DNA from 2 places in the Leifsonia sp. ZF2019 genome. Region 2 is predicted to be linked to the other one. Evidence: predicted binding sites of a transcription regulator. Region 2 holds the regulator's gene; the other holds the start of a gene.
The links. Region 2 encodes LexA, which represses DNA repair genes until DNA is damaged. Its sites were predicted from a motif close to TCGAACANNTGTTCGA; they were not measured.
Positions count from the first base shown of each region.

Region 1: the regulator LexA is predicted to act here: its motif matches at 4,333-4,348, upstream of IT072_RS11150 (DUF6504 family protein).

Region 1 is NZ_CP065037.1:2,267,059-2,278,623, forward strand. It holds gene IT072_RS11120 (M20/M25/M40 family metallo-hydrolase) at 1-244, opposite strand, end outside; tRNA gene IT072_RS11125 (tRNA-Leu) at 401-485, shown strand; gene IT072_RS11130 (cation diffusion facilitator family transporter) at 662-1,612, shown strand; gene IT072_RS11135 (helix-turn-helix transcriptional regulator) at 1,652-2,614, shown strand; gene IT072_RS11140 (VIT1/CCC1 transporter family protein) at 2,625-3,722, shown strand; gene IT072_RS11145 (DUF1707 SHOCT-like domain-containing protein) at 3,730-4,245, opposite strand; gene IT072_RS11150 (DUF6504 family protein) at 4,367-4,657, shown strand; gene IT072_RS11155 (DUF3097 domain-containing protein) at 4,708-5,544, shown strand; gene IT072_RS11160 (hypothetical protein) at 5,671-6,366, shown strand; gene IT072_RS11165 (DNA polymerase Y family protein) at 6,367-7,920, shown strand; gene IT072_RS11170 (error-prone DNA polymerase) at 8,041-11,430, shown strand; gene IT072_RS11175 (VIT1/CCC1 transporter family protein) at 11,457-11,565, opposite strand, start outside.
Region 2 is NZ_CP065037.1:2,627,276-2,638,840, reverse strand. It holds gene hflX (GTPase HflX) at 61-1,572, shown strand; gene IT072_RS12890 (methylenetetrahydrofolate reductase) at 1,798-2,748, shown strand; gene metE (5-methyltetrahydropteroyltriglutamate--homocysteine S-methyltransferase) at 2,770-5,118, shown strand; gene IT072_RS12880 (metallopeptidase family protein) at 5,200-5,550, shown strand; gene lexA (transcriptional repressor LexA) at 5,643-6,326, opposite strand; gene IT072_RS12870 (LysM peptidoglycan-binding domain-containing protein) at 6,567-6,935, shown strand; gene IT072_RS12865 (histidinol-phosphate transaminase) at 7,019-8,137, shown strand; gene hisB (imidazoleglycerol-phosphate dehydratase HisB) at 8,134-8,736, shown strand; gene hisH (imidazole glycerol phosphate synthase subunit HisH) at 8,733-9,374, shown strand; gene priA (bifunctional 1-(5-phosphoribosyl)-5-((5-phosphoribosylamino)methylideneamino)imidazole-4-carboxamide isomerase/phosphoribosylanthranilate isomerase PriA) at 9,434-10,180, shown strand; gene IT072_RS12845 (SseB family protein) at 10,164-11,021, shown strand; gene IT072_RS12840 (endo alpha-1,4 polygalactosaminidase) at 11,207-11,565, shown strand, end outside.

The sequences.
Region 1 (11,565 bases), 360 kb from region 2:
GGGCGGGCTTGTCGGCGTTGCGCCCCGGGACCCGGGCGACGACGCTCGTGCGGCCGGGGTCGGAGTCGAAGAGCTGCGGCTTCAGCCCGAGCGCCGCGAGCCGCGCCTCCACATACTCCGCCGCGTCCGTCTCGCCGTTGGACCGGCCCTCTCCGTAGTTCGTGGTGTCGAACCGGATGAGGTCGCGGGCGATGATCGCGGTCTCGTCGAGGGCGGCGTCGTCGAACGTGGAGTCGTCGGTCATGGCCCCCACGCTACCCGGCCGCGGGCGCGCGATGTCCGCGCCGCGACGGCGAGTGACGCGCCACGCCCGGGATGCACCGCCGATGTGAAGCGGGGGTCGTGATCCGTGCTAATGTCTTTCTTCGGCAGCCGGTTCGACCGGAGGCCGAAAACACCCGTCCGGGTGGCGGAAATGGCAGACGCGCTAGCTTGAGGTGCTAGTGCCCGTATAGGGCGTGGGGGTTCAAGTCCCCCCTCGGACACAGCGAAGGTCCCGGTCTCACGACCGGGACCTTTTCTCGTTGCGGCCCGCGACTTCTCGTTGCGGCCCGCGACGCCGTACCGACATCTGCAGTTCTGGACCGAATCGCGGGTATCCCGCACTCTTTCACGACTTTTGGTCCAAATCGGAGCGGCGGGCGGGACTAGGGTGACCGGCATGGCCACGAAGCACACGGCGTCGAGCGTCTTCACCGTTCTGCTCGCGCTCGGCGCGAACGTGCTCGTCGCGATCGCGAAGACCGTCGCGGCGGTGCTGACCGGGTCCGCCTCCATGGTGGCGGAGGCCGCGCACTCGTGGGCCGACTCCGGCAACGAGGTCTTCCTGCTGCAAGCCGAGCGTTCGGCCGCCCGCCCCCGCGACGACGCGCATCCGGGAGGCTACGGCCGCGAATCGTACGTGTGGAGCCTGTTCGCCGCGGTCGGGCTGTTCACCGCGGGCGCGGTGGTGTCGATCATGCACGGAGTCTCGGAGCTGGGCGCGAACGAACCCGAGGCGGACTACCTGATCGCCTACCTCGTGCTGGCGGTGTCGTTCGTGTTCGAGGGGATCTCGTTCCTCCAGTCGTACCGCCAAGCGCGCATCCTGGCCGACGAGCGCGGGACCGGGACCGTCGAGCAGGTGCTGATGACCTCGAACCCGACGCTGCGTGCCGTGTTCGCGGAGGACGCTGCAGCTCTGATCGGGCTGGTGATCGCGTTCGCGGGGATCCTCCTGCACCAGCTCACCGGGCAGGCCGTGTACGACGCCCTCGGCTCCATCCTGGTCGGCGTGCTGCTGGCGACCGTGGCGGTGGTGCTGATCGACCGCAATCGCCGGTTCCTGCTCGGCGAGCCGGCGCCCGACCGCGCCCACCGCGCCGTGCTCGCCGGTCTCCTCCGCCACCCGGAGGTCGAGAAAGTCACCTACCTTCATCTCGAGTTCGTCGGCCCCGAGCGGCTCTTCCTCGTCGCCGCCGTCGACCTCGTCGGGAACGACCGCGAATCGGACGTCGCCTCAGACCTCGCCCTCGTGGAGGACTACCTCGAGCGCGACCCGCACATCACCGAGGCCGTGCTCACGCTCTCCCGCCCGGGAGCTCCCGCGCTCTCTCCGCGCGCGCTCGAATAGCGGTCACGATCCGGCCGCTTGCCGGTGCACACTGGACGCATGGCAAGCACCGGATCGCGCACGCTGCAGTTGCTCTCGCTGCTGCAGACCCATCGCTACTGGCCAGGCAGCGAGCTGGCCGATCGGCTCGGCGTCTCGCCGCGCACCCTCCGGCGCGATGTCGACCGCCTGCGCGACCTGGGCTATCCCGTGGACGCCACCCGCGGCGTCGCCGGCGGCTACCAGCTCGCGGCGGGCGCCTCCCTCCCGCCGCTGGTGGTGGACGACGAGGAGGCCGTCGCACTCGCCGTGGGGCTGCGCACCGCGGCACAGAGCGGAATCGCGGGCGTCGAGGAGGCGTCGGTGCGGGCGCTCGCCAAGGTCGTCCAGGTGATGCCCCCTCGGCTCAAGCGTCGCGTCAACGCCCTCCGCGTCGCGACCCTCGCGACCGTACTCCGGGGCGGCCCGGTCGCCGACGCCGAGACGCTGACCGCCGTCGCCCAGGCCTGCCGCGACGAGGAGCGGCTGCAGTTCGCCTACGTCGCCCGCGGCGGCGAGGAGTCCGTCCGAACGGTCGAACCCCATCGCCTGGTGTCGGTCGGGCGGCGCTGGTATCTCGTCGCGTACGACCTGACCCGGTTCGACTGGCGCAGCTTCCGGCTCGACCGCCTCACGGACCCGCGTGTCACCGGGGCGCGCTTCCGCCCGCGCGCGCTGCCCGCGGAGGACGCCGCCGAGTACGTCCGCGCCTCCCTCTCCGCTCCGGCCGAGCAGGTCGTCGTCGACGCGCTCGTCCGAGCATCGGCGACGCGTGTCGAGGAGGCGATCGGCCGCTGGGCGACGGTCTCCCCCGTCGACGACACCACAGCGCGGGTGCGGATGGCGGTGGAGAGCCCGGAGTGGGCGCTGTTCGGGCTGGCGGCCGTCGGCGCCCCGTTCGTCATCGAAGGCCCTGAGACCGTGCGCGTGCTCGCGGCCGACTGGGCGGCCCGGTTCCGGGAGGCCGCGGCCGGGGTCGCCTAGACTCGCACCGATGACCACCGCCGAGCGCATCCCCAGTCCCGCCGACATCCGCCGGTGGCGCCGCTACCTGGCCGACGAACGCGCCGAGGCGGCGGTCTACCGCGACCTCGCCCAGCGGCGCAGCGGCGAGGAGCGCGAGATCCTGCTGGCCCTCGCCGACGCCGAGGGACGCCACGAGCAGCACTGGCTCGATCTGCTGGGCGATCAGGTCGGCAGGCCGCTGCGCGGCGACGCGCGCACCCGGATGCTCGGCTGGCTGGCCCGGCGCTTCGGCTCGGTGTTCGTGCTCGCGCTGGCGCAGCGCGCCGAGGCCCGCTCCCCCTACGCCACCGACGCCGACGCGACCCCGCAGATGGCCGCCGACGAGCAGGTGCACGAGGAGGTCGTCCGCGCCCTCGCCGCCCGTGGCCGCCAGCGGCTCTCCGGCACCTTCCGCGCCGCGGTCTTCGGCGCCAACGACGGGCTGGTGAGCAACCTCGCCCTCGTGCTCGGCGTCAGCGCGAGCGGCGTCGCGACCCACGTCGTCCTCCTGACCGGCATCTCGGGCCTCCTCGCCGGCGCGCTCTCGATGGGTGCGGGCGAGTACGTCTCCGTGCGGTCCCAGCGCGAGCTCCTGGAGGCCTCGAGCCCCAACCCGGCGACCCGCTCCGCCCTCCCCCACCTCGATGTGGACGCGAACGAGCTGACGCTGGTCTATCGGGCGCGCGGCATGACCCCCGCGGAGGCCGAGGAGCGCGCCGGCGAGACGCTGCGGACGCTCGAGGCCTACACCGCCGAGGCCCCCGTCGGCGCCGGTGCGGGCGCACCGCTCGAGGACGAGCACGAGGCGATCGGCAACGGCTGGAGCGCCGCCCTCTCGAGCTTCTGCTTCTTCGCCTCCGGAGCGCTCATCCCGATCCTCCCCTACCTCTTCGGGCTGGGCGGCACGACCGCCGTCCTCGTCTCGGCGGCTCTCGTCGGCATCGTCCTGCTCGCCACGGGCGCGATCGTCGGGCTGCTGTCGGGCGCGTCCCCGCTCAAGCGCGCGCTGCGCCAGCTCGCCATCGGGTACGGCGCAGCGGCGGCGACCTACGTGCTGGGCCTCCTGTTCGGGACGGCGCTGGGATAGCGTCGCGCTAGCGCCGCCGCGGCCCGTCGACGCCGTACACGAGCGCGCCGGCGAGCGGGATGAGCAGGAACCACAGCCAGCTGTACTGGTAGCCCCAGATGCCGCTGGTGACGAAGAAGAGGATGACCGCGATGAACGGCATCACGGAGACGACCAGCAGGCCCCAGCGGTTGTTCGGGCGGTAGCGGTCGTCGCCGTACGGGTCGGCTGGCGCGGCCGGGGGTGCCGGGGCGAACGAGGCGGCCGGTGGGGACGGCGGCGTGGAAGCGCCGGGCTGGGCGCTCGCGGGAGACGGTGAGGTCGTCGCGTGGTCGTCGAGGTGCAGGGTCCCCGGCAGGTCTGCGAAAAGCGGAGCGAGGTCGCCCCGGGTGACCGCCGCGCGCGCGGACGCGACGCGGGACTGCAGCTCGGCGTCGTCGAGCCGCCCCGCGGCCGCGTGGGACTGGAGGGCGGCGACCGCGCGTTCGCGCTCGTCGTTACTGAGGCGCAGCGACGCGCCGGACGGGTCGGTGAGGTCGGTCATGCGGCCCAGTATGCCAGGGCGGCGGTCTCGGGGGGCAGGACGACCGGTCCAGGATGCGCGTGTCCCCGGTCCGGTCTACACTCGCGTTCGAACATCCGTTCGAATGGAGGAGGTGGCTGCGATGACCGATGTCGACGAAGCGGTCGCCGTGTGGACGACCGACGACGGCATCCCGTTGCGGCTGATCTGGCGGGCGACGCGCTACCGCGTGAGCGACATGCCGACCGTGTGGGCGGAGGCGCCCGCGTGGTGGCGGCCGTTCGGCGAGCACCGCTACGACGTGGGAGCGCTGCCGCGCGAGATCGGCGGCTGGCGGTTCCAGGCGACCAGCGACGCCGGGGACGCCCACGTCTTCGACGTGCGCCACGACGCCGCCGACCGCACCTGGCGCCTGGTGCGCGTCTTCGACTGAGGGCGTGGCTCCCCCGGTCGCCCAGCCACGTCGCATAGCCTCCTGGGGTGATGGACGATCGCTACGGATCCGATGTGCTGGCCCCCGGATGGAGAACGGCCGGCAAGAAGCCCATTCCCGATGTGGAGGCAGTGCGTGATCTCGTGGTCGAGGAGGCGGCGACCGGTTTCTGCGGCGCCGTCACCCGGCTGGAGGCGCAGACCGTCGAACTGGAGGACTACTTCGGGACGAAGCGGGTGTTCCCCCTCGGCTCGGCGTTCCTGATCGACGGGGAGCCCGTGCGGCTGGTGGTCCCGAAGCGCACGGCCGACGGACGTGGCCGCACCGCGTCCGGCTCCTTCTCGGTCGGCGAGCAGAAGGCACGCGTCGCCCGCGCGAGCCGCATCTTCGTGGAGGGCCGGCACGACGCTGAGCTCGTCGAACGCGTGTGGGGCGACGACCTGCGCGTCGAGGGTGTCGTGGTCGAATACCTGGAGGGCGTCGACGACCTCGACGCGATCGTGCGCGAGTTCGCCCCCACCCGCGGCCGCCGCATCGGCGTGCTGGTCGACCACCTGGTCGCCGGATCGAAGGAGAGCCGGATCGCCGAGAAGGTCGCCCGCGGGCCGTACGGCGAGCACGTGCTCGTGGTCGGGCACCCGTTCGTCGACATCTGGCAGGCGGTGAAGCCCTCTCGGGTCGGGCTGGAGGCGTGGCCGACCATCCCGCGCTCGATCGAGTGGAAGCGCGGCATCTGCGCCGCACTCGGCCTGCCCCACGAGAGCCAGGCGGACATCGCGCGCGCATGGAAGCGCATCCTGGGCCAGGTGCGCACTTTCGCCGACCTGGAGCCCGAACTGCTCGGCCGGGTCGAGCAGCTGATCGACTTCGTCACCGAGCCGGCGTAGGGTCGGCACGCCGGGCGGCTGCGCCGTCGCCCCTCCCGCCCGCCGGGCGGACGAGTCCCGCTGCGCACAGCGTTCGCACCCCAAAATGCATTTGCGCTGTTCGAACATATGTTCGAAAATAGAGCCATGTCCCCGGCCTCCGCTCCCGCCTTCGCCGATCCGGTCGCCGACCGGGCGCAGGTGCACGAGCTGCAGTCGCGCATCCGGCAGATGCAGGCGACGAAGCTGGAGAGCCGCACGTTCGAGACGCACCCCGCGCTGGGGCCGCTGCTGCCCGGCGGGGCGCTCAAGGCGGGAGCCGCGTACGCGGTCCACGGCTCGACCACCCTGCTGATGGCGCTGCTCGCCGGGCCCAGCGCGGCGGGCGCGTGGTGCGGGGTCGTGGGGATGCCCGACTTCGGTGCGGAAGCGGCCGGACGGTTCGGGATCGACCTGGAGCGGCTCGTGCTCGTGCCGCATCCGGGCGACCAGTGGCTCACGGTCACGGCGGCCGTCGTCGACGTGCTCTCGGTCGTGGCGATCGCCCCTCCCGCCCGCGCGAAGGACGGGGACGTCGCCCGGCTGAGCGCCCGTCTGCGGCAGCGGGAGGCGACGCTGATCGTCGCGGGTGACTGGCCGCAGGCCGAGGCGACGCTCTCCGTCGCGCGCAGCGGATGGGACGGCCTCGGCGCCGGGGCGGGCTATCTCTCGTCGCGGCGGGTGACCGTCGAGTCGGCGCCGCGTGGCGGGTCGGGACCGCGCCGCCGGGCCGAGCTGTGGCTGCCCGCACCCGACGAGAGCTTCCGTCCGTCGGGTCCGACCCGGCTGGAGGCGGTGGGCTAGATGCGCGAGGTCACCCGCGCGATCGTGCTCTGGTGCCCGGACTGGCCCGTGCTCGCCGCGCTGCGTGCCGACGCGGAGCTGGCCGACGACGCCCCGGTCGCCCTGATGCACAAGGGCGTCGTCTTCGCCTGCTCCGCCGCAGCCCGCGCCGACGGCGTGCGGCGCGGCCTCCGCATGCGCGAGGCGCAGTCGCGCTGCCCGCAGCTGGAGGTGCTGCCCTACGACCCCGTGCTCGACGAGCGCGCCTTCGAGCCGGTGCTGGCGGCGATCGAGGAGATCGCGCCCGGCGTGCAGCCGGTCCGACCCGGCACCTGCGTGCTACGGGCGCGCGGCCCGGCCCGCTACTACGGCGGCGAGGAGGCCGCCGCCGCCGAGCTGCTGCGCTGCCTGGAAGGGCTGGGACTGCCGGACGCCCGCGCCGGCATCGCCGACGGTCCGTTCGCCGCCGGGCAGGCCGCACGCTCCACCGGCACCTCCCGGGTGCGGGTGATCGCGCCCGGCGGCTCCCCCGCCTTCCTCGCCCCGCTGCCGGTCGCCCAGCTCGGTCTGACGGAGCTGACCCCGCTGCTGCGCCGGCTCGGCCTGCACACTCTCGGCGACCTCGCCGCCCTCGACCGGGTCGACGTGCGCGAGCGGTTCGGGGAACGCGGCGAGCATGCGCACGACCTCGCCGGCGGATTCGACGGCGCCGCGGTCGTGCCGCGCACCCCGCCGACGCAGCTGGACCGCACCATCGAGTTCGAGCCTCCCCTCGACCGGGTCGACCAGGTCGCCTTCGCCGTGCGCGGGACCGCCGAGCAGTTCGTCGCCGCCCTGACCAAGGCCGGGCTCGTCTGCACGACGCTGCGGGTGGAGGTCGCCGACGAGTCCGGACGCATCAGCGAGCGCAGCTGGCTGCACCCGCGCCTGTTCTCGCCGGGCGACGTCGTCGACCGGGTGCGCTGGCAGCTGCAGGGCTCCGGCGGCGCGGAACCCGGCCTCGCCTCGCCGATCGTGCGGGTGGGGCTCGTACCGGAAGCGGTGGACGACATCGGCCACCACGAGGACGGCCTGTGGGGCGGCGGCGCCGACGAGCGCATCCACCACGGCCTCACCCGGGTGCAGAGCATGCTGGGGCACGAGGCCGTGCTCACGGCGACGATCGGCGGCGGGCGCGGGCTCACGGAGCGGCAGGTGCTGGTGCCGTGGGGCGACCGGCCGGTGGGCGCCTCCCGGGCCGAGCAGCCCTGGCCGGGGTCGCTGCCCGCCCCCGCGCCGTCCACCGTGTTCGAGGTGCCGCGGCCGGTCGCGGTCCTGACCGAGGAGGGCGCGACGGTCGACGTGAGCGACCGCGGCGACCTCACCGCACCGATCGCCCTCTTCTCCCCCACCGGGGCCCTGCGCGACGCCCGGGAGGTCGCGTCGTGGGCCGGCCCCTGGCCGGTGCGGGAGCGCTGGTGGGACGCCACCCTCGCCCGCGCCATGCACCGGTTCCAGCTGGTCGACGCCGACGGCACCGCGTGGCTCCTCCGCCTCGCCTCCGGAGGCTGGTTCGCGGAGGCGCGCTATGACTAGCCGCGTGTTCCCCATGGTCGTCGACAGCGGGGTCGCCAATCGCCGGTATCCGGCGCTCGAAGCGGCGGAATGCGTCCCCGCGGCGGCGGTGCCCGCACGCGCACGGGAGGGGCGGCGCTGATGGGCTGGAACAACCCGCCGATCCCGTGGGCCGAGTTCGAGCGCCGGCTCTCCGGGCGCCGCACCGGGGAGCAGCCGGTCGAGCGCCCCTCCTCGCGCAAGCGGCAGAAGTATGTGCCGCAGCCCATGCCGGAGGAGCCGGAGATCGGCCACGTCCCCTACGCCGAGCTGCACGCGCACAGCAACTTCAGCTTCCTCGACGGGGCGAGTTCGCCCGAGGAGCTGCTGGAGGAGGCGACCCGGCTGCGGCTGCACGGGCTCGCGCTCACCGACCACGACGGCTTCTACGGCGCGGTCCACCTGGCCGAGGCCGCCGAAGCCTACGAGCGGGTGAAGACGGTGTACGGCGCCGAGCTGTCGCTCGCGCTCAGCCGCCCCCAGAACGGCGAGGCCGACCCCGAGGGCAGCCACCTCGTGGTGCTCGCCCGCCGCCAGGAGGGCTACCACCGCCTCGCGGCGGCGATCACCGCCGGCCAGCTCGCGGGCGGCGAGAAGGGCCGCCCGGTCTACCGGCTGCCCGAACTGGCCGAGCAGGCCGCGGGCGACTGGATGGTGCTGACCGGTTGCCGCAAGGGCGACGTGCGCCTCGCGCTGGCGGAGCGGGGCGAGCGCGCGGCCGAGCACGAGGCGGCCCGGCTGGCGGAGCTGTTCGGCCGGGACAACGTGCTGGTCGAGCTGATCGACCAGGGCAACCCGCACGACACCACCGACAACGATGCCCTCGCCCGCATCGCTGACCGCCTCGGGCTGCCGGTGGTGGCCACCAACAACGTCCACTACGCCTCCCCCGCGCAGTACCCGCTGGCCACCGCGATCTCGGCGGTGCGCGCCCGGCGCAGCCTGGACGAGATGGACGGCTGGCTGCCCGCCTCGGCCGCCGCCCACCTGCGCAGCGGGCGCGAGATGGCAGCCCGGTTCTCCCGCTACCCCGGCGCGGTGGAGCGCACCGTGGAGGTGGCGGACGACCTCTCCTTCCGGCTCCGCAGCGCCCGGCCGCGACTGCCCAAGCAGGAGGTGCCGGAGGGGCACACCCCGATGAGCTGGCTGCGCGAGCTGACCTGGCGCGGCGCTGCCGAACGCTACCCCGACCTCGACGCCCACCCCCGGTGGCGGGAGCGCATCGAACGCGAGCTCGACGTCATCGAGGCCAAGGACTTCCCCGGCTACTTCCTGATCGTCTACGACATCGTGCGGTTCGCCCGCAGTCAGGGGATCCTCTGCCAGGGCCGCGGCTCGGCGGCCAACTCGGCGGTCGTGTACCTGCTCGGGATCACCGCGGTCGACTCGATCAAGTACGACCTGCCGTTCGAGCGGTTCCTCTCCAGCATGCGCGAGGAGGAGCCCGACATCGACGTCGACTTCGACTCCGACCGGCGGGAGGAGGTCATCCAGTACGTCTACGCGAAGTACGGCCGGCACAACGCCGCCCAGGTCGCGAACGTGATCACCTACCGCCCCAAGAACGCGGTGCGCGACATGGCGAAGGCGCTCGGCCACTCCACCGGCCAGCAGGACGCCTGGAGCAAGCAGATCGACTCCTGGTCGCACGTCGAAGCCACCGACGACCACGACATCCCGGAGCCGGTGGTGGAGCTGGCGCAGCAGGTGCTGAAGTTCCCCCGGCACCTCGGCATCCACTCGGGCGGCATGGTGCTCACCGACCGTCCCGTCGGGGAGGTGTGCCCGATCGAGCACGCCCGCATGCAGGGCCGAACCGTGCTGCAGTGGGACAAGGACGACTGCGCCTGGATGGGCCTGGTCAAGTTCGACCTGCTCGGGCTCGGGATGCTGAGCGCACTCGACTACGGCATGCGCACCATCGCGTCGGCGCTGGGCGAGCAGTGGACGCTGGAGAGCATCCCGAAAGAGGAGCAGGGCGTCTACGACATGCTCTGCCGTGCCGACTCCATCGGCGTGTTCCAGGTGGAGAGCCGAGCGCAGATCGGCACACTCCCCCGGCTGCGGCCGCGCTCGTTCTACGACCTCGTGATCGAGATCGCGCTCATCCGCCCCGGCCCCATCCAGGGCGGCGCCGTGCATCCGTACATCCGCCGCAAGCTCGGCCAGGAGGAGGTGACCTACCTGCATCCCGCGCTCGAGCCCGTGCTGAAGCGCACACTGGGGGTTCCGCTGTTCCAGGAGCAGCTGATGCAGATGGCGGTCGCGGTCGGCGACTGCACCGCGGAGGACGCCGACCTGCTGCGCCGCGCGATGGGCTCCAAGCGCGGCGTGGAGAAGATCGACCGGCTGCGCTCGAAGCTCTACGCGGGCATGGAGCACAACGGCATCACCGGCGCCGACGCCGACGCGATCTACGCCAAGATCGAGGCGTTCGCCAACTTCGGCTTCGCCGAGAGCCACGCGATCAGCTTCGCCCTGCTGGTCTATGTGAGCTCGTGGATGAAGCTGCACTACCCGGGCGCGTTCCTCGCCGCGTTGCTGCGCGCACAGCCGATGGGCTTCTACTCGCCGCGCACCCTCACGGCCGACGCCCGGCGGCACGGCGTCGTCGTGCACCGGCCGGACATCCACCGCTCCGGCGTCTTCCCGCTGCTCGAACCGCTCGACGCCGCGCACCCGGGCCCGACCGGCGCGGACCCGTGCCTCGTGACCGAGCAGCCGCCGATCGCCCCGTTCGACCCGGCCGAGCCGCTCGACCACTCCGCCCATCGCCGCGACGCGGGGCACGCCGTGCGGCTCGGCCTCGCCGGGGTCACCTCCATCGGCGAGAAGCTGGCCGAGCGGATCGTCGCCGAGCGCGAGGAGCACGGCCCGTATCGCGACCTCGCCGACCTCTCCCGGCGGGTCGGGCTGACGACCGCGCAGCTGGAGGCGCTCGCCGCGGCGGGCGTGTTCGGGGGCTTCGGACTCGACCGGCGGCAGGCGATCTGGGAGGCGGGCAGCGCCGCCCAGGAGAAGGCGGAGTATCTGCCCGGCACGGCGATCACCGCGCAGCCGCCACTGCTCCCCCTGCTGAGCCCGGCGGAACAGCTCGCGAGCGATCTGTGGGCGACGGGTATCTCGACCGACGACCATCCGATCCGCTTCCTGCGCCCGGCCCTGGCCTCCCGCGGGGTGCGCACCGCCGCGATGCTCGCCACCTCGGAGTCCGGCCGCCGCATCGAGGTCGGCGGCGTCGTCACCCACCGGCAGCGGCCGGCCACGGCGGCCGGGGTCACCTTCCTCAACCTGGAGGACGAGACCGGTCTGGTCAACGTGGTCTGCCCGGTCGGGGTGTGGAACCGGTACCGCCGGGTGGCGCGTCAGGCGCCCGCGATGATCGTGCGCGGCATCCTGGAGCGCAGTGAGGAAGGGGTGGTCAACGTGATCGCCGACCGGCTGGAGCCACTGCAGACGGGCATGCGCACCGCCTCCCGCGACTTCCGGTGACGTCGGGCGTGGGGCTGAACCGTGGGCTAGACCACGCCCGTCGTGCCCAGCATCGCCCCGATCGCGAACGTCGCCGCCAGTGCGAGCGCCCCGCCGATCACGACGCGCAGCATCGCCCGCCCGCGCGGGCTGCCG
Region 2 (11,565 bases):
GGACCGTACAGGACGCAGCCGAACTGACAAACTGGGATGGACCCGGAACGGGGACGAAGAATGACTGAACGAACCGAAATCGAAGAACACGGCACCGACGACGTCGTCGCGCGCGTGCTCGCGACCGAGAAGAACCGTGCGAGCGTGACGCTGTTCGGGACGGGCGCGCAGGCGCTCCAGTCCACGGCGACCGCCGACGGCTCCCACGACGGCGAGCAGTTCGACCGGGAGGAGCGCGCGGCACTCCGCCGCGTCAGCGGGCTCTCGACCGAGCTCGAGGACGTCACCGAGGTCGAGTACCGGCAGCTCCGACTCGAGAACGTGGTGCTCATCGGCGTGTACTCGCAGGGCACCCTGCAGGACGCCGAGAACTCCATGCGCGAGCTCGCCGCCCTGGCGGAGACCGCGGGCGCCGTCGTGCTCGACGGCCTGCTCCAGCGCCGCCCGCATCCGGACCCGAGTACCTACCTCGGGCGCGGCAAGGCGGAGGAACTGGCGGGCATCGTCGCCGCGCTCGGCGCGGACACCGTCGTGGCCGACACCGAGCTGGCGTCGAGCCAGCGGCGCGCGCTCGAGGACGTCGTGAAGGTGAAGGTGATCGACCGCACCGCGGTGATCCTCGACATCTTCAGCCAGCACGCCAAGAGCCGCGAGGGCAAGGCGCAGGTGGAGCTCGCGCAGCTCGAGTACCTGCTTCCGCGCCTGCGCGGCTGGGGCGAGTCGATGTCTCGCCAGGCCGGTGGCCAGGTCGGCGGCGCCGGTGCGGGCATGGGGTCGCGCGGTCCCGGTGAGACGAAGATCGAGCTGGACCGTCGGCGCATCCACACCCGGATGGCGAAACTGCGCAAGCAGATCGCCGGGTTCAAGCCCGCCCGCGAGGCGAAGCGCGCGAACCGCAACCGCAACTCCGTGCCCTCCGTCGCGATCGCCGGCTACACCAACGCCGGCAAGTCGAGCCTTCTGAACCGGGTGACCAAGGCGGGCGTGCTCGTCGAGAACGCCCTGTTCGCCACGCTCGACGCGACCGTGCGCCGCTCCGTGACCGCCGACGGCCGCCTGTACACCCTCGCCGACACCGTCGGCTTCGTGCGCAACCTGCCGCACCAGCTGGTGGAGGCGTTCCGCTCGACGCTGGAGGAGGTGGCCGACTCCGATGTGATCCTCCACGTCGTCGACGGCTCGCATCCCGACCCGGCGTCGCAGCTGGCGACAGTGCGCGACGTGATCGGCGAGGTCGGGGCGCGCGACATCCCGGAGATCGTGGTCTTCAACAAGGCCGACCTGATCGGCCCGGACGAGCGGCTGGTGCTGCGCGGGCTGGAGCCCGGAGCGATCTTCGCCTCCGCCCGCACGGGTGAGGGGATCGACGAGGTGCTCGCGGCGATCGCCCGGCTGCTGCCCGACCTGTCGGTCGAGGTGCGGCTCGTCGTGCCGTACGACCGGGGCGACCTGATCTCGGCCCTGCACGAGCGCGGACGTGTCCTCTCCACGGAATACGTGGAGGAGGGCACGCGGGTCCACGCGAAGATCATGCCGGAGTACGCGGCGGTGTTCGAGCCGTTCGCGGTCTGAACGACGACCGGAGGTGACGAGGCCGGACGGGAGCGTGTGTCGAATGATGACACAGACGATTCCGTCCGGCCTTCGTCGCCTGTAGATTCTTCACTCAACCGACGCGGTCATCCGCTCGGTGGTGCGACAGCCGAGCCCGGCACCCGCCCGTGAACCCGCTCCGCCCGACGCGCGCCGTCGGCCGGGCCGGGTGCCCGTGCCGCTGATCGACCACCTGAGGACGCCATGAGCTGTACCACCTCCCGGTACTCCTTCGAGCTCTACCCGCCGCGCAACGAGCGCGCCGCCGCCGCGCTGCCCGCGACCATCGCGCGGCTCGCCGCCGCCCGACCGGACTTCATCTCCGTCACGTACGGGGCGAACGGCTCGTCGCGGACCTCCTCGCTCGACGTGCTCCGTCAGATCCTGGAGCACACCGACGTCAGCCCCATGGCGCACCTCACGTGCGTCGGCTCGTCCCACGAGGAGGCCAACCGGCTCATCCGTGAATTCCTCGACGCGGGGGTCCGGCGCTTCCTGGCCGTGCGCGGCGACCCGCCGGAAGACGCCGCACCCGGCGACGACGGCCTCGGTGACATCCGCAGCTCGGCCGAACTGGTCCAGCTCATCCACCGCGTCCAGGCGGAGCGCGTTCCGTACGGGGAGCTGCCGGTGCCGGAGCTGCACGCCCAGGCCGTGCTCGCCCATCGCGAGCACGTGCAGATCGCGGTCGCGGCGTTCCCCAACGGGCATCCCGCCTCCCATTCGCTGTCGCAGGACATCGACGCCCTGCTCGCCAAGCAGGCCGCCGGCGCCAACCTCGGGATCACCCAGCTGTTCTTCCACGCCGAGGACTACCTGTCGTTCGCACAGAAAGCGAAGGACGCGGGTGTCACCTTCCCGATCCTGCCCGGCATCATGCCGGTGACATCGCCGGGGCGTCTCGCCCGCATGCTCGAGCTGAGCGGCGAGGACCTCCCCAGCGACCTGGCCATCCAGCTCGAGGTGGAGCCCACGGACGAGGGCCGCCGCGAGATCGGCATCGCGTGGGCTGCGAACCTGGGCCGGCGCCTGCTCGACGGCGGCGCCCCCGGCCTCCACCTCTACACCTTCAACCAGAGCGAGGCGGTGCTGTCCGTCCTCGACCGGATCGGCGTCCTGCCCGCCGACGCCACCTCCGCCGTCTCCACCTCCTGACGCAACCGAAAGGGCTCCACCATGACCTCCACCTCCCGTGCCGCCTTCCCGGCGGGAACGATCCTCGGCTACCCGCGCATCGGACGCCGTCGCGAGCTCAAGAAGGCGGTCGAGTCCTTCTGGGCCGGCACGATCGATGCCGCAGAGCTGGAAGCGACCGCGGCCGGACTGCGCGCCGCCACCCGCGAGCGGCTTGCGAGCCTCGGGCTGGGCCGCGACGACGCCTCCATCCCCGAGAGCTTCAGCTACTACGACCAGGTGCTCGACGCGGCCGTCGCCGTCGGCGCCGTACCGAGCCGGTTCTCCGGCCTCGCGCGCGCGGACGGCTCCGTCGACCTCGCCGGCTACTTCACCATCGCGCGGGGCGAGGGCGACAACGCCCCGCTCGAGATGACGAAGTGGTTCGACTCCAACTACCACTATCTGGTGCCGGAGATCGGCCCGGAGACCGACTTCCGCCTCGCGTCGGACCGTCTCGTCCGCGAGTTCGAGGAGGCGCGCGGCGCCGGCTTCGTCACCCGACCGGTGATCGTCGGCCCGGTGACATTCCTGCTGCTCAGCAAGGCGTCGGACGAGGCGCCGGAGGGCTTCCGGCCGCTGTCGCGCCTGGCCGACCTCCTGCCGGTGTACCGCGAGCTGCTCGCCCGGCTCGACGCCGCCGGCGCACCGTGGGTGCAGCTCGACGAGCCGGCCCTCGTCAGCGAGAGCATCGAGGAGCCGCGGGAGGCCGTCCTGGAGGCGCTCCGTACCGCCTATTCCGCGCTGGGCGGCGCAGCCGACCGCCCGGCGATCTTCGTCGCCGCCCCGTACGGCAGCCTGGACGACGCACTCCCCGTCCTCGCCGCCTCGCCGATCGAGGCCCTCTCACTCGACCTCGTCCGGGGCTCGCTGCCGTCCGGGCTGGACGCGGCGACAGCCGGGTCGCTCGCGACCAAGACCGTCGTCGGCGGCGTGATCGACGGCCACAACATCTGGCGCGGCGATCTCGAGGCCGCGTTCGGCACGCTCACCGAGCTGCTGTCGCTCAGCCCCGACGTCGCCGTCTCCACCTCCACCTCGCTGCTGCACGTGCCGCACGACGTCGAGGACGAGCCCGACCTCGACGCTCGCCTGAAGGGGTGGCTCGCGTTCGCCGACCAGAAGGTCGGGCAGGTCGCCGTGCTGGCCCGCGGCCTGGTGGACGGCCACGAGGCCATCCAGGACGAGCTCACGGCGGCGACCGCGTCGCTCGCGGACCGCGCCTCCGCCCCGGGCGTCCGGGTCGACGCGGTGCGCGCCCGCGAGGCCGCGCTCACCGAGGCCGACTTCCGCCGCGGCGCCTACGAGGACCGGCTCGCGGCCCAGGACGCGGCGCTCGGCCTGCCGTTCCTCCCGACCACGACCATCGGCTCCTTCCCGCAGACCGGCGACATCCGCCGCTCCCGCGCACAGTTGGTGAAAGGGCTCATCACCGAGGCGGAGTACCTCGCCAGGATGCAGGCCGAGATCAAGCGCGTCGTCGACCTGCAGGAGGAGATCGGCATCGACGTCATCGTGCACGGCGAGCCCGAGCGCAACGACATGGTGCAGTACTTCGCGGAGAACCTCGACGGGTTCGCCGTCACCCAGAACGGCTGGGTGCAGTCCTATGGATCGCGCTGCACGCGTCCGTCCATCCTGTGGGGGGACGTCTCGCGACCGAAGCCGATCACGGTGGACTGGTCGACGTACACGCAGAGCCTCACCGACAAGCCGGTCAAGGGGATGCTGACGGGTCCGGTGACGATCCTCGCCTGGTCGTTCGTGCGCGACGACCAGCCGCTCGGCGAGACCGCCCGCCAGGTCGCGCTCGCGCTGCGCGACGAGATCGAGGACCTCGAGGCCGCGGGCATCCGCGTCGTCCAGGTGGACGAGCCCGCGCTGCGCGAGCTGCTGCCGCTGAAGCGTGCCGCGCAGGACGAGTACCTGGACTGGTCGGTCGGCTCCTTCCGGCTCGCGACGGCCGGCGTGCGCGACGAGACGCAGATCCACACCCACCTCTGCTACTCGGAGTTCGGTGTGGTCATCGACGCGATCCGCAACCTCGACGCCGACGTCACCAGCATCGAGGCCGCGCGCAGCCGCATGGAGGTCGTGCACGACGTCCAGACCTCCGGCTTCGAGCACGGCATCGGCCCGGGCGTCTACGACATCCACTCGCCGCGCGTCCCCTCCGTCGCCGAGGTCACCGAGCTGCTCGAGACGGCGCTCGGCGCGATCCCCGGTCGCCAGCTCTGGGTCAACCCGGACTGCGGACTGAAGACACGGGGATACGACGAGACTGTCGCATCGCTCCGCAACATCATCGAGGCGACGCGCGCGGTGCGCGAGCGCGTGTCCGTCGAGGCCTGACCCTCCCGGTCGCCGAAGGGCGTCGTTCCGCCGTGGGCGGACGGCGCCCCTCTGCCGTGCCCCGTGCGCGAGGATGGGCGCATGGTGCAGATGACCGACGCCGAGTTCGAGGAGCTGGTGGGCGCCGTGTTCGACGCGCTGCCGGACGCGATCGTCGGGCACCTCGACAACGTGGCGTTCCTCATCCAGGACCAGCCGTCGGGGGAGCGGCCGCGCCTGTTCGGGCTCTACAGCGGACGGCCGCTGACGACCCGCGGCGTCTATGGATTCGGTGAGCTGCCGGACCGCATCACGCTGTTCCGCAACAACCTGGAGGAGAGCTGCTCGGACGTCGACGAGCTGCGCGCCCGTGTGCGGGTGACACTGGTGCACGAGATCGGGCACTACTACGGCCTCGACGACGCGAAGCTGCAGGAGCTCGGCTGGGCCTGATGCGCGCGCATCCCCATGCCCATGTGGACTAAATAACGCCTATCGGCTCCGCAAACGCGACATTTGGTCCAAATCGTGACGCCCGGGAGGGGTCAGACGGCGCGGAGGACGGCGACGACCTTGCCGAGGATCTGCGCGTAGTCGCCCAGGATCGGCTCGAAGTTGGAGTTGCGCGGCAGCAGCCACGTGTGGCCGTCACGCTGCCGGAAGACCTTGACGGTGGCCTCCTCGTCGAGCATCGCCGCCACGATGTCGCCGTTCTCCGCGGTGTTCTGCTGGCGCACCACGACCCAGTCGCCGTCGGTGATGGCGGCGTCGATCATCGACTCGCCGACGACCTTGAGCATGAAGAGCTCGCCGTTGCCGACCAGCTGGCGGGGGAGGGGGAAGACCTCCTCCACCTGTTGCTCGGCCGTGATCGGCACGCCGGCGGCGATGCGGCCGACGAGTGGGACCATCGCGGCGTCGCCGACAGGGGTCTGGTTCTCGTAGTCGACGGACTCGGACGACGACGACGGCAGGTCGATGAGGATCTCGAGGGCGCGGGGGCGGTTCGGGTCGCGGCGCAGGTACCCGCTCAGCTCCAGCTGGTTGAGCTGGTGAGTGACCGACGAGAGGGAGGAGAGGCCGACGGCGTCGCCGATCTCGCGCATGCTCGGCGGATAGCCCCGCTGGTTCACGGACTTCTGGATCACGTCGAGGATGGCGAGCTGCTTCTCGCTGAGGTTCTTTCGGCGGCGCGTGCCGCCCCGCGGAGCCTGATTCTCGTTCGACACGCTCGTCCCTTCGTGAGCTCGACCGCATCCGCTCGTCCCGAATGTCGGTGGTGCCTGGAAAGGTGAAGTCCAGACAATCGAAACTGTATCCACGATACGGCCGGAAACAAACATGTGTTCGAGTGTGTCTCGAAATCCGTGGGCGGATTTCTCGGGCGCATCGGGTCTTGCGGTTTCGGACATTCGAAGATACATTCGGAACACAGCTTCGCATCAGCGACGCACGAGGAGGTCACGGCCATGAGCACGACGGTGATGGTGAGCAGCACGATTCCCGCTCTTCCCGCGGGCGCACGCACGCGGCTGCGTCTCACGCGACGCGGTCGGGCTGTGCTGACGACGCTCGCGGCTCTCCCGCTCATCCTCGGAGCCCTGGTGTTCGCGCTCAATGGGGGCGGCGCCGTGGCGACCAGCGAGCAGGCCCACGTGGCCTTCCAGCACGTGACGGTGGAGTCGGGCGACTCGCTCTGGACGGTCGCGGAGCGCATCGCGCCGAGCGCCGATCCTCGCGACGTCATCGCCGACCTGGTGCAGCTGAACGGGCTCGACGCCTCCGGCGTCGTGTCGCCCGGGCAGCAGCTCGCGGTCCCGACCAAGTACGAGCACTGAGACCAAGTACGAGCACTGAGCAGCGCGATCGACCGGGCGTCATACGGGGGAGTCGTGCCGGTCGACCTGGCTAGCATGGAGTGGTGACCTCCCTTTCCGATCTCCCGATCCGTGATGACCTGCGTGGACGGACGCCGTACGGTGCCCCGCAGAAGTCGGTTCCCGTCGCTCTCAACGTGAACGAGAACACGCATCCGGTGCCGGAGGACGTCGCGGCGGACATCGTCTCCCGCGTCGCGGTCGCCATCACGGGCGTCAACCGCTACCCCGACCGCGAGTTCACGGAGTTGCGCGAGGCCTTCGCGCGCTACCTCGGCCACGGCCTCGACGCGAGCCGGATCTGGGCGGCGAACGGATCCAACGAAGTGCTGCAGCACATCCTGCAGGCGTTCGGAGGGCCGGGCCGCAGCCTGCTCGGGTTCGCCCCGACGTACTCGATGTACCCGTTGCTCGCATCCGGCACCGGCACCGACTGGATCGCCGGGCCGCGCGACACCGACTACGAGCTGACGCCGGAGACCGCCGCGGCGGAGATCCGCCGCACCGACCCCGACATCGTCATCCTCTGTTCGCCCAACAACCCCACCGGCACCCCGCTGGGCCTCGCGACGATCGAAGCCGCGTATGACGCGGCCCGTGGCATCGTCGTCGTGGACGAGGCCTACGCCGAGTTCATGCCCGAGGGAGAGCCGTCCGCTCTCGCTCTGCTCGACGGGCGCCCCCGTCTCCTGGTCTCGCGGACCATGAGCAAGGCCTTCGCCTTCGCCGGCGCCCGCGTCGGCTATCTCGCCGCCGACCCGGCCGTCGTCGACGCCCTTCGTCTGGTGCGCCTCCCGTACCACCTGTCGGCGCTGACCCAGGCGGCGGCGGTGGGCGCCCTCGCCCACGCGGACGAGATGCTCGCGATGGTGGGGGAGATCCGGCAGCAGCGCGACCGGCTCGTCGTCGAACTCGCGGCCCTGGGATACGCGCCGCACCGCAGCGGCAGCAACTTCGTGCTGTTCGGCGGAGTGGAGGACCCGCACGCGGTCTTCGAGGCGCTGTTGGAGCGCGGCATCCTGATCCGCGACGTGGGCATCCCGAACCACTTGCGGGTAACCGCGGGGACCGAGGCAGAGACCACCGCCTTCCTGGAGGCGCTGGCCGCGCTCGGGCGCCCGTCCGGCAGCGCGTCCGCCGTCCCAGTAAACTCGCAGTCATGACCGATCGCACCGCCAGCCTGCAGCGCGAGACCAGCGAGTCGAGCATCGAGCTGAGCCTCGACCTCGACGGGACGGGCGTCTCCGAGATCGCCACCAGCGTCCCGTTCTACGACCACCTGCTCACGGCGTTCGCGAAGCACTCGCTGACCGACCTGCGCGTGCGCGCGAACGGTGACACGCAGATCGACGTGCACCACACCGTCGAGGACGTCGGCATCGTGCTCGGTCAGGCGATCCGTCAGGCGCTCGGCGACAAGAGCGGCATCTCCCGGTACGGCGATGCGCTCGTGCCCCTGGACGAGGCCCTGGTCCAGGCGGTCGTCGACCTCTCCGGCCGCCCGTACCTGGTGCACGGCGGTGAGCCCGCCGGGTTCGAGTTCCACCTCATCGGCGGTCACTTCACGGGCTCGATGGTGCGTCACGTCTTCGAGGCCATCTCCTTCAACGCGGCCATGACGACGCACGTCACCGTCATCGGCGGGCGCGACCCGCACCACATCGCGGAGGCGGAGTTCAAGGCGTTCGCGCGTGCGTTCCGCCAGGCGAAGGCGCTGGATCCGCTGGTGAACGGCATCCCGTCGACCAAGGGCGCGCTGTGACGGCTTCCGGCACACCCGACGTCGTCGTCTTCGACTACGGCTCCGGCAACGTCCACTCGGCCGTCAAGGCGCTCGAGGCGGCGGGCGCGAACGTGGAGCTCACCGGCGACCGGCGGCGTGCGCTGGAGGCCGACGGCCTGCTGGTGCCGGGCGTCGGTGCCTTCACCGCGGTCATCGACGCGTTGCGCGCCTCGCACGGTGACGAGGTTATCGACCGTCGGCTCGCGGGCGGTCGACCGGTGCTCGGCATCTGCGTCGGCATGCAGGTGCTGTTCGAGCGCGGCGTCGAGCACGGCGTCGAGACCGGGGGGCTCGGAGAGTGGCCGGGCACCGTCGGGCTGCTGGAGGCCGAGGTCGTGCCGCACATGGGCTGGAACACGGTGGACGCCCCAGAGGACTCCGTGCTGTTCGCCGGCCTGCGCGATGAGCGCTTCTACTTCGTCCACTCCTACGCCGCGCAGGACTGGACGCTCGAGGTGACGGGGCCCTTCCCGAGGCCGCGCGTCACCTGGGCCGAGCACGGTCCGCGCTTCGTCGCCGCGGTCGAGAACGGCCCGCTGAGCGCCACCCAGTTCCACCCCGAGAAGTCCGGCGTCGCCGGCATCCAGCTGCTGCGCAACTGGATCGGCACCCTCTGAACCCGCCTCTCGGCGCATCATCCGTCCCGCTGTTCCGCGGGCCCGAACGAGGAAACACTGTGAGCGAATTCAACAAGACGCCGAAGCTCGTCCTGCTCCCGGCCGTCGACGTGGCGGACGGCAAGGCTGTGCGTCTGACGCAGGGCGAGGCCGGCAGCGAGACCAGCTACGGCGACCCGGTCGACGCGGCCGCCGAGTGGGCGGACGCCGGCGCGGACTGGATCCACCTGGTCGACCTCGATGCGGCTTTCGGCCGCGGGTCGAACCGGTCGCTTCTCAAGAAGGTCATCCGCCAGGTCAAGGGCGTCAACATCGAGCTCTCGGGCGGGATCCGCGACGACGAGTCGCTGGAGCAGGCGCTCGAGATCGGCGCGACGCGCGTCAACCTCGGCACCGCCGCGCTGGAGAACCCGGAGTGGGCCGCCCACGTGATCGGGCAGTACGGGGAGGCGATCGCGGTCGGGCTGGACGTGCGCGGCACGACGCTCGCCGCGCGCGGTTGGACGCGCGACGGCGGCGACCTCTGGCAGGTCCTCGACCGCCTCGAGGAGGCCGGCTGCGCCCGGTACGTCGTCACCGATGTGACCAAGGACGGCACGTTGCGCGGACCGAACATCGATCTGCTGCGTCAGGTCATGGACCGCACCGAGCGCCCGGTCGTCGCCTCCGGCGGCATTGCGAACCTCGACGACATCGCCGCCCTGCGCGAGCTGGTCCCGCTGGGACTCGAGGGCGCCATCGTCGGCAAGGCGCTGTACTCCGGCGCGTTCACGCTCCCTGAGGCGCTGGATGTCGCGGGCTACTGACCCGGACGACGGTCAGGACGCCGCGGCGGCGCGCCCGCCCGCGACGCCGACCGAGCAGGGCGCCGACCGCCTGCGGAGCTTCGCGGCCTCGCTCGCCGACTCCGCCGGGCAGCCCTGGGACGGGCGGCATTTCGACGACAACCCGTTCGGCGACGACGACGGAACGGCGCCCCCCGCGCTGCTCGGCGCCCTCGCGGCGTTCCGCGCGGGAGAGGTCGGACCCGAGGCGGTCGTGCACGTGCTCGGGGAGTCCCGCCTCCTCATCCCGCTCGTAGCCGAACTCGGTGACGAGGGCACGACCGATGCCGGACTGACGGTGGACAAGTCGCAGGAGCTGTCGATCGTGACGGTCTCCGGCCCGGACGGCCGGAGCGTCCTGCCGGTGTTCTCGTCCGTGACGGCGATGCAGACCTGGAATCCCGCCGCGCGTCCCGTCCCTGTCGACGGCCGTCGAGCCGCGCTCGCCGCGGCCTCCGAGGAGACGGAACTGATCGTCCTCGACCCGACCAGCGAGACGGAGTTCGTGTTGCGGCGGCCCGCGGTCTGGGCCGTGGCGCGAGGGCGACGCTGGCTGCCGAGTCACCGCGATCCCGAGGTGTCCGCCGCCTTCGACGCGTCGATCGCGACAGAGCTCGGGGTCCACGCCGTGCGGTTGGACGCCGGCGACCCCGACCACCGGTTGCGGGGGGAGGAGCTCGTCGTGCGGCTCGCGCTGGCCACCGGCCTGACCAGGGAAGAACTGGACGTCATCCTGGCCCGGCTCGCCCAGCGCTGGGCCGCGGACGACGTGATCGCGACGCGCGTGGACTCCCTCCGGGTGCAGTTGGTGGCGGCGGACTGAGCGATCACGACGGTCGGGCGGCGGTCCCGAATCGTCGGTCCGATTGAGCGTTTCTTGCGTCGGCCCGCGCGCCCCTCGTATCCTGAGCGCGCCGTGGAGAGCCCTACCGGCGGTCAGGGGAACGATCGCCGGGCGATACGCCAGAGATCACGCTCGAGGCGGGGCATCCGCAGATCGGAGCACCGATGCGTGCCTCATCTCGCACCATCCTCACCACCCTGCTGTCGGCCGGCGCGATCGCCGTGTCGGTCGTGGCAGGCGGGACGGCCGCCCAGGCGGCGACGGGGACACCGGCGCCGCCGCCGGTGAACGCCCAGTTCGACTACCAGATCGGCGGACCGTACACACCGGCGGCGTCCGTCGGGATCGTCGACCGCGATCACACCGCCGCCCCGGTCGCCGGGAAGTACAACATCTGCTACGTCAATGCGTTCCAGACGCAGCCCGACGACACCACGACGTGGGCGGGCGCGAACGACGACCTGATCCTCCGCAACGCGAAGGGCGTCAAGGTCGGCGACCCGGAGTGGAACGAGTACCTGCT